Regions from separate parts of the Paenibacillus sp. JZ16 genome, predicted to be linked through region 2. Evidence: riboswitches for the same ligand, from Rfam matches in the RefSeq annotation. Region 2 holds a riboswitch; each other region holds the start of a gene.
What was found. Region 2 has a riboswitch for cyclic di-GMP ahead of BJP58_RS04110 (non-ribosomal peptide synthetase). Riboswitches for the same ligand answer to the same signal wherever they lie in the genome.

Region 1: linked by a shared signal. The riboswitch ahead of BJP58_RS11575 (GTP cyclohydrolase II) and the one ahead of BJP58_RS04110 (non-ribosomal peptide synthetase) in region 2 are both predicted to bind cyclic di-GMP.
Region 3: linked by a shared signal. The riboswitch ahead of BJP58_RS11935 (transglutaminase-like domain-containing protein) and the one ahead of BJP58_RS04110 (non-ribosomal peptide synthetase) in region 2 are both predicted to bind cyclic di-GMP.

What each region holds. Positions count from the first base shown of each region.
Region 1 is NZ_CP017659.1:2,556,756-2,560,036, forward strand. Features, by position in the region: gene ribD (bifunctional diaminohydroxyphosphoribosylaminopyrimidine deaminase/5-amino-6-(5-phosphoribosylamino)uracil reductase RibD) at 1-1,089, opposite strand, end outside; gene BJP58_RS11575 (GTP cyclohydrolase II) at 1,107-1,856, opposite strand; cyclic di-GMP riboswitch class I at 2,044-2,137, opposite strand; gene BJP58_RS11580 (aminotransferase-like domain-containing protein) at 2,300-3,281, opposite strand, start outside.
Region 2 is NZ_CP017659.1:933,876-937,156, reverse strand. Features, by position in the region: gene BJP58_RS04115 (hypothetical protein) at 1-403, shown strand, start outside; cyclic di-GMP riboswitch class I at 978-1,072, shown strand; gene BJP58_RS04110 (non-ribosomal peptide synthetase) at 1,278-3,281, shown strand, end outside.
Region 3 is NZ_CP017659.1:2,653,951-2,657,231, reverse strand. Features, by position in the region: gene BJP58_RS11940 (ABC transporter permease) at 1-765, opposite strand, end outside; cyclic di-GMP riboswitch class I at 1,036-1,122, shown strand; cyclic di-GMP riboswitch class I at 1,180-1,268, shown strand; gene BJP58_RS11935 (transglutaminase-like domain-containing protein) at 1,282-2,082, shown strand; gene BJP58_RS11930 (collagen binding domain-containing protein) at 2,292-3,281, shown strand, end outside.

The DNA.
Region 1 (3,281 bases), 1.6 Mb from region 2:
ATCGTAATTCGGATAAGCGGTAATGCAAATATCTTCACCGATTTGTTGTACAGATTGAATCTTTACGCGTACCGCGTCATCCATTAATTCCAAATCCGAGCCGCCATAGGGGGAGAAGGATTGCCGTCCCCCCAACACTTTGGGAGCAATATAAATCATCCATTTATCAATAAGGTTGGCTCGAAGGAATGATCCATTTACTTCGCTGCCTCCTTCTACCAGCAGGTCGGTAACACCTCGCTGATATAACATATCCGATAATGCATGGAGGTCCAGCCCGAAACGGTTCACTGGAACGAACAGAACTTCAATTCCTTTTTGCTGCAGCATGTGTACTCTTCCCGGATCAGCCCCCTCCTTCGTGACTACCCATGTCATTGCTTCCGAACAATCGGTAACTTTGGCATCTTCGGGCAACCTCAAATTCGAATCTAAAATTACCCGTATGGGATTCTTCCCACTTTCTTCCGGCAGTCGGGTCGTAAGGAGCGGATCATCGGCCAAAACCGTATTAATTCCTACTAATATGGCGTCGACTTTGTTTCTTAATTTATGTACTACAAGCTGTGTTTCATCACATGTAACCCATTTAGAATGCCCCGTTGACGCGGCAATTTTTCCGTCAAGCGTCATGGCTACCTGGGAAATGATAAACGGCCGTCGTTTTGACATATTGTGCACGAATCGTTCATTAAGTAACTCGGCTTCCTTCCCCAATACACCCACATCAACTTCTATTCCATTCTCTCTCAATAATTGAATGCCTCTTCCGGCCACCTTCGGATTCGGATCCTCCATCGCCACGACAACTCTTGCGACTCCCGAATTTAAGACTAATTCTATGCAAGGAGAGGATTGAGGGCTTGGTTCCAGCGTAACATAGAGCGTTGCGCCTTCGGTATACCCATCAGCCATCCGGAATGCGTGCACCTCTGCGTGAGGTTCCCCAGCCTTTCTATGAACACCTGCGCCGACTACTTGTCCGTCTTTGACTATCAGTGCGCCAACGACCGGGTTCGGATTGGTTTTCCCACTGGCCGTACCTGCCAAATCCAATGCCAGCTTCATAAATTGTTGGTCTAATTTCATATGATTAACACTCCCCATCATAATAAAGCGGTCTCCACCAAAGAGTCGTAAATATGACCCGATTTTTCGATCTTCGTTGCCAAATACCGATTATTATGCTCGGATACATCTCCCCAAATGGATTTATGATGATCGGTTAAAAGTCCCTTTTCCCGCAAAGACTGCAGCTTTCTAGGGTTGTTTGTAATAAGGGTGACTGGTTTTTGCCGCAAGCTTTGGAGTACACGTATGGCTTCATCATAAGATCGATGGTCATCTGCAAAGCCAAGGCTTAGATTGGCCTCTACAGTATCGCACCCCTCATCTTGCAAAAGATAAGCTAACGATTTTGGGAAAAGCCCTATTCCGCGACCCTCGTGATTCGCCAAATAAAAGAGAGCTCCACTACCGTTTTCAATGATCATGCGCATGGATTGCCGCAGTTGGTAGCCGCAATCGCATCGTTTACTTCCAAAGATGTCTCCCGTATGGCAAATGCTGTGCATCCGTATCAAGGCATGCTCCTCATTGGCAAAATCGCCATATACTAGTACGGAAGACTGCTGATGTGAAGCGAGATCTGCCTGAGATAATGATTCCAGAATGTCATTCTTATCCATAAATGAATTGCCTGTATTTAACCATGTATACCATTTAAATACAGCCTCATGGTCCTCCAACTGCACAGGGAGCCGAACGGGACCAACAAGACCGATGTTGGGACATTCCGGCTGTTTAAGAATGGTTAATTTACTAGCTAGCAATTTCCTGACCTGGTCCATAATCATGAATACAACTCCTTGTTGGTTTAGATGGGGATCAATCGATTGGTTTGTTTCCCTCCTTGAAAACGTTGGCAGTTTTTACGTCAGCTACTACTTCTCCAACCTTAAAGAATTTGGTTGGGAAATGGAATTTTTTTAAAAATAAACACAAAAAGCCCCTGTCTGAATAGACGGAGGCTTTTCCGTCGTATTCGGTAACTGGCTAGCATAGCGGATACGAGTGATCCGCCTTAGCCCCTATAGCTTTGCGTCGCCACTTTTCAGTGGGTTTGCCATTATCGTACGATGTCATTTCATAAAATAAATCCGCGATCATTGCCGAATATGGAAGAACACACCATATCGGAAACAATCGAAAGTAATAGCTTTTTATCATATAACTACCAGATGAATATAAAATACATTTTTATGAAATGCAACCTAAATATAAACATGACCCGAAAGAATCACCATAGATTGCCTTCTTCCCGCTTCACTTCCTCAACGATCGCTTGAACCCCTTCCTCAATCTGATCCAATCGTGCTCTGGAAATGCTGATACGTATAAACTTCTCGCGCATAAGGTTGTTAGATAGATAGAACAGCTTGCCGGACACCACATGAATGTTCCGCTCTTTCAGCCGCCTGATCAACCGCTCCAGGTTAACGGTCTGCGGCAGCTTAAACAGCTTATATATGCCGCCGTCGCCAGGCACGGCTTCAATCCATCCGGCTCCCTCGTATCGCTGCACAGCCGCATTCAGGGCTTGCATTCGGGTTTCATACTGGCTGTAAATCTTCTGTTTATGCCGTTCATACATTCCGTTGCTAATATAAATTTCAAGCGCCGCTTGGGACAGCAGCGACGTATCCCCATAACTTTTAAAAGCACGGAACGTATCGAGCAAACGTTCCGGCAGGACGACGGCTCCCAGGCGCAATCCTGGGAAAATAATCTTCGAGAAGCTCTTCAAATACACCACATGCGATGTTCGGTTGTAGGCATAGATGGGATCATATCCCCGTTCCTCGCCTAGATCAGCCATATAATCGTCTTCCACGATATAAACATCATATTTCGCCGCCAGGTTAGCAATGGCCTTTCTCTGCTCTGCGGTGTAGGTGTTGCCCAGCGGATTATGGTATCTCGACATCGTATAGAAAAATTTAATATGTCCGGATCGAAATTGCTCCTCCAGAGCCTTCAGGTCGATCCCCGCTGCCGTGCGGGTGATTCCGATAACGGGCACTCCTTCACTTTCCAACAGCTGCAAATAATTATTGTAGCTGGGCTGTTCGACCAGAATGACGGACTTTCCGCCGGGAAACGGCATTTTTGTCAAAATCTCAAGCGCCTGCTGGGCGCCTGCCGTAATCATAATCCTCTCCGCGGAAGTGAACACTTGAGCTCCTGCCAAATGGGAGACCAGGGTGCGGCGCAGTTTCTCC
Region 2 (3,281 bases):
ATCGCTGTCCATCTTGTTGGAGAGCAATGCGGAAAAGCTGGCGCAGGACGACTTTGGCAACTTCTATTTCAAATATGGCAGCGAGCTGATGAAGTATAGCGACCCGAATCTGGTCATGCCGCTGGACAAAGTACAGCTCGAGGCTGAATCGCTCCAGCTTCACCCCGGAGATGAGGTCGGTTATTCCTACGAAGTCTTCCTTGAGAGAGGAAGAACGACTAAGGAGTTATCCGGCGCTCACATTGAGTATTTGAGCAGCCGTCCGGATAAGGCGGTGATCGACCCCAAAGGAAAGATTATCGCCAAGCATCCGGGGCAAGCCGAGTTGTCGATTCGAATTACATTGAACGGGGTAACAGTTGAATCCAATAAAATCAAGGTGAAAATAACCGGACCTTTTTAAAACTGTTCATGACATATAGCAATATGAGGCCGTTGTCCTGGACAACGGCTCTTTATTTTATTATCCAGTGATCCATTAGACCGGGAACTTGAAGGATGGAATTACCAAGTGGGTTGAACTTATGAAAGTTTTCTGATCGGAAGCGAAATGTCCTTACCAGTTATAGATGGTAATTTAGTCCTGTTTGACAGGAGGCAAAAGTTATTGGACTTGATGATTCCTGCTGTCGCAATTAGGTCAATGGATATAGGAGTGAAGTTAAAAAATAGAACTATTTTCTTGATCAGCCATCATCTAATATCCAAGTAATTACAGAAAATCGCAGCCTTTCTTTTGAACAGAATAGCTTTAATACATAGTTAAGTGAAGTGTAGTGAAGGCGAGGAGTGGAAAAAATTAGTAAAGATTAACTATCACGACCTAGTGTTTCATGAGGGTTATCAATATCATCAAAACCATTCTTGAAAGACAATATTGAACAAAAGACCTATCGATTTTCATTTGGAAACAAGATACAGTAATTGTAAATCGAATACATAATATAATCATGGTTTACAATTTAAATACTATTTTTGTACGACAATAGCAAACCCACCGAAAGGTGGCGACGCAAAGCTATAGGGGCTAATGTGGGATCTACTGCGACCGCAATGCCAGCCAGTTGCCGAATACAACGGGAAACCTCCGTTTTATTCATTATTTTGAATTGAAGAAAGGGGTTTTTTTGACGTTCCAAAAAACAACGGTGGCTTCGCTATAAAAAACTAGTTTGGGGTTGAAGGGGGACATTACTTGATCGCAGAATGCGAAGAGGATTTTTCTGTTCGTTAACAATCAGACATTAATGAATCGATTATCCGGGAGGTTGATGGTCATGGAACAAACGACTTGTGATGTATCAATTGACGAATTGCCGAGGGGGGGATGGGCCGACGATGAAGGAAACCAGGTTCGTTTTTCCCTTGATTTTGCAACGACCCGAAAACTCCATGAACTTGCGTTCAATTTCGGAATAACTGTGGATATGGCACTTATGGCTTGTTATGCGATCCTGCTTGCCAAATATACCGGCGAGGATGATCCTGTAATTGGGTATCTGTTGGAAAGACAGATGTTTCCTATACGTTACTCTCCTACTGTACATAAGCCATTAGGTAAGTTTCTGATAGAAGTCAAGCATACCACGATGCAAGCACTCGAAGATCGGAATATGCGAAAGAATTTGAGCGGCAACCCGTTCATCAAAGCGGCGTTTACTTGGCAAAACGCCAATGCCACTCCTTATGAATCCGATCAGCTGGGGACGTTTGAGCTTGCTTTGACGGCTTTTAAGAAGGAATTTATCATGATACACCTTGAATATTCGGCCCGCTCCTACAGAAAAGAAACGATCGAGCAGATGAGCGGCCACTTGAGCCGAATCGTGCATGAAGTAGTTGATTTCCCCGAGAAGGTGATTGCCGACATACGTATGATGTCGGAAGAAGAGGAGAGACAGATTCAGGCTTTCAGCGGATCTAAGACGGACTATCCTTCCAGCCAAACGGTCCATTACTTGTTTGAGGAACAGGTCCGTTTAACCCCCGATCGCCCGGCGGTCATGACCGAGGACCATCAGATGTCCTATCGGGAATTGAACGAACGCGCGAATCAGCTTGCAAAAGCACTGCAGGATCACGGCATTAAGCCGGAGAGCGTCGTTGGGATTGTCGCGGATCGGTCTGTCAATATGATTGTCGGGCTTACAGCCATATTGAAAGCTGGCGGCGCTTATATGCCCATCGAAGCCGATTTTCCGTGCGAAAGAATCGAATATATGCTCAAGGACAGTCGAGCGGGATTTTTACTGGCTCCTTCCAGTTGGAAGCCTGACATAGCATTTGAGGGAAAAGTAATTTATTGGGACAACGCGCAGCTAAGCCTTGACAGCTGTCCCCATACGATATCTGCAGCAACCTCGCAAAGTCTAGCCTATATCATCTATACTTCCGGATCAACGGGGACACCGAAAGGAGTCATGGTTGAGCATCGTAACATCGTAAGACTGGTCAAGAATACCAATTATTTCAACTTTTCCAAGGAGCATCGAATTTTGCAAACCGGTACAATAACATTCGATGCGTCGACCTTTGAAATTTGGGGATCCCTTTTGAACGGATCTACTTTGTATTTGATGAAGGACACGGACCTATTTGACCTTTACAAATTGAAGGAAACCATCATCGGCCACCGCATTACGGCTTGGTTTCTGACTACGGCTCAATTCCATAATCTGGACGAACAGGACCCAGACGCCTTTCGTACGTTAGACATCTTGCTAATCGGCGGAGAAGCGTTATCGCCGAAGCACGTAAATGCCGTAAGGAAGAGGTGCCCCGATCTGCGGATGATCCATATGTACGGTCCAACGGAAAACACGACGTTCTCCACTTACTTCCCGATCGAACGTGATTTCGAATCGACCATTCCAATTGGCAGACCAATATGCAATTCATCCGCTTATATTCTTGATAAACAGTTGAAGCTTCAGCCGTTCGGAGTAGTAGGAGAGCTTTGCGTCGGAGGAGACGGTATCGCGCGGGGGTATGTGAATCAGCTGGAATTGACAGAAGCCAAGTTTGTGGAACATCCGCTCCTCGGGGAAAGGTTATATCGAACGGGGGATTTGGCCCTGTGGCTGCCGGATGGCAATATCGAAATGATCGGGCGAATCGACGATCAAGTAAAGATCCGAGGGTATCGAGTGGAACCGGGAGAAATCGAGACCCGGCTATTGGAACACAACGCAATCTCGAAAGCCGCGGTAGCCGTCAAAGCAGACGGAAGTGGAAATCCGATAATATGTGCGTATTTTGTTGCGAAACAGGTGTTGTCCGAA
Region 3 (3,281 bases), 1.7 Mb from region 2:
GACCTGATAGAACAAACCGAAATCGGTGTAAAATATGCGCCCTACGGCCAGGATGAACATCATGACGATCACCAGCTTGAGCATGGGCAATGTTATGAATCTCGTCTGCTGCCAAATCGAAGCGCCATCAATAACAGCTGCTTCATAATAGGTGCTGTCGATGCTTGTGATGGTTGCCAAATAAATGACCATACCATAGCCCAGGCCCTTCCAGACATTTAAGAGAATCAAGAAGAATGGCCAATATTGCGGCTCCATATACCAGTTAATAGGATCGCTGCCCATACTGACGAGCATTTGATTGACAATTCCTTTGTCGAAGCTTAAGAATGCCCAGCCTACCGCAGATACGACCACCCAGGATAGGAAATAGGGGAGGAACATCATCGTCTGATAGACTTTGCTGGCTTTGCGGCTGTGGAGGAGGCCGATCATGATCGCGAATAGGACGGGCAGAACGATCCCCAGCACAATAAACACAATGTTGTATCCGATCGTGTTTCGAATGATGATCCAGGCGTCATTCGACTTGAATAGGAACTCGAAGTTTTTGAGGCCGATCCAAGGACTGTTAAACACATTGCTCAAAAATCCGCCGCTAATCCTGAAATTTTTAAAGGCGATAATGATCCCGAACATCGGCAAGAAACTAAACAGGATGTACCAAATCGTGGTCGGCAGCGCCAAGAGGGTTAGCTCCGTATCCTGCTTGTGCCAGCGTATTCGTAAGCGCTTTCGTTTTTTGGGTTCGGCTTGTGAGCTCATGTCTGTCACTCCTTACGGTGTTATCTCGCTTGTCGTGCACTTGTTAGTTTTATTGTATAAGAGGAAGATTCGATGCTTCCAGATAACAAACTTGATACTATAGTCAACAAACGTTAGATTCGAAAGATTTATTGCTCTATTGTTCGTTAATTAACAAGAGCCAAACGTTCAAGGTTAGACGCTCTGTGGGACCTAAGACAATATTCCAAATTTTAATTTTTTTATTGATAGAAATGGATATATTTGATATGATGTATTCACAAAAGCTACTCACGATAACGGCAAACTTGTCGAAAGGCAAGGACGCAAAGCTACAGGGTCTTCTTGACGAAACGTCAATGACAGCCAGCTACCGAACGAAGACGCTTTTTTTGTTTTTTTGGACAAACATCCACTGAATCCTGTGAAACTCTAATACGATAATGGCAAACTTGTCGAAAGACTAGGACGCAAAGCTACAGGGCCTTCTTGACGAAATGTCAAATGGCAGCCTGGCCACCGAAGGGGAGTTACAGCATGCGCAACGCAATGTTCGCGATAATTGGACTTTTTGCGTTACTGATATGGGCTCCGGTTGTACAAGCTGCACCATCTGAAGATTGGCTGGGCTTGGAGGAACTGGATCGTGGAGCAATCGTCATTCGATATGACGTGAAAGCAGGCACCAAAACGAAGCTCATGATCGGAAAAGGTCAGGATCAATATACATATGGGCTTTCGAGGGCCAAGCAGCAGGAAGTTTTTCCACTGCAGATGGGCAACGGGAACTACAAGATTTCCGTGCTGGAACAAGTCAGCGGCAGCAAATACAAGATCGTACAGGAAGCGGCAGTTAAACTTCAACTGACGAACAGCAGCCAAGTGTTTTTGAACTCTGTACAAAATGTCGATTGGAGCGAAGAGGGCAAGGCTGCTCAGCTTGCGAAAAAGCTAACCCGCACTGCTCACTCCGACAAGGAAAAAGTACAGGCTGTCTACGAATATATCGTCGGGACGGTTCGGTACGACAACGCTCTGGCATCCAGCAAGCTGACGGATTACCTTCCCGATAGCAACCGCACGATCGCTGGACAAAAGGGAATGTGCTACGATTACGCCTCCCTGTTCGCTTCCATGCTCCGAAGCCTCGATATTCCGGCAAAGCTTGTCATGGGAACCTCGGAATACGTCGATGTCTACCACGCCTGGAATGAAGTATATTTGAACGGGCAGTGGGTAACCATTGACACAACCGTCGATGCAAGCTGGAAAAGCAAAGGAGCCGGATACAAAATGATTAAAGATGCCTCCAGCTATTCAGCATCCAAATACTACTAATTAATGCGTAGCAATAAAACTAAGCTTTGGACGATTATGTCCAAGGCTTATTTCGCTTGTATAGAAATTGTATAGTTTTGGCCGATATAATGCAGGAAGCCCGCTGGGTTCTGAAGGAAAATACAGACACCAATGAATCGTGCGCCCGTAACAGGTCTTGAAGATGATGGCTCGTGAAGTCCATTATTGGCATGCATTTTGATAGAAGCATGGGACGAATCAGCGCACGAAAAAGTAAGATCGGAACCGAATATTACGAGGGTAATGATAAGATTGAGGGAGAGATTATGAAGAAAAAAGTAAGTGGAATTGTTGTGGCGCTGCTGCTTCTGTTTCAAACCCTATTGGGCACATTTGCTTGGACGGCGAATGCGGCGGGGAGCGAGCAGCCATCAGCCGCTACTGTGCAGGAATCAGAGACTGGCGTGCAGGAATTAGAAGTTAGCGAGCCAAAGACAGTCACGGATGACGTATATAACACGCCAGCACCAGCAGTCGACATGGAAGGAATACTAACCAAAGTCGTATTAACCGATGTGAACGGTACCGTGGTTGATGCGGTGTATAATCCGGACAGCAGCCTGGACATCGGTGCAGCCGTTAATCTCAGCTACGAATGGGAGCTTCCGAACGGACATGGCTACAAGAATGGGGATATATTCACTTTCGAGCTGCCGACGCAGTTTGAGATTTTTACGGACATTGACGCACCGCTCCTTGCCGGTCAAGGCGAAGTTGGCCGATTTACGGTTGATCGGAACGGGAAAGTTGTGATGACCTTCAACGATTACGTGGAGAATCATTCCAACATCAGCGGCAAGCTGGAAATTCGCACAGAGTTTAAGAAGGAAGTTCTTAAAGGAAGCACTGAAATCATTATTGCATTTCCGATAAAGGGCGGGGTTCAGACCATCATTGTGAACCTAAAGCCGCAAGGCGGAAAGCTGATCGAGAAGCAAGGGAAAGCGATCGGCAAAGATCAGATCGATTGGACGGTCCAGATCAACAAATCATTGGATAAAATCAAGCACGCGGTTCTCACAGATGAAATGCCTGAAGGCTTGGAACTCATCGCGGATTCCGTAGAGGTTTATAACCTGCAGGTTAACGGTGACGGCTCAGCGCTTCTTGGTGATAAGCTGGACGCTGGCAAGTACACCGTCCAAACGGGCGGCGGCGGCAAACTGGAGCTTGCATTC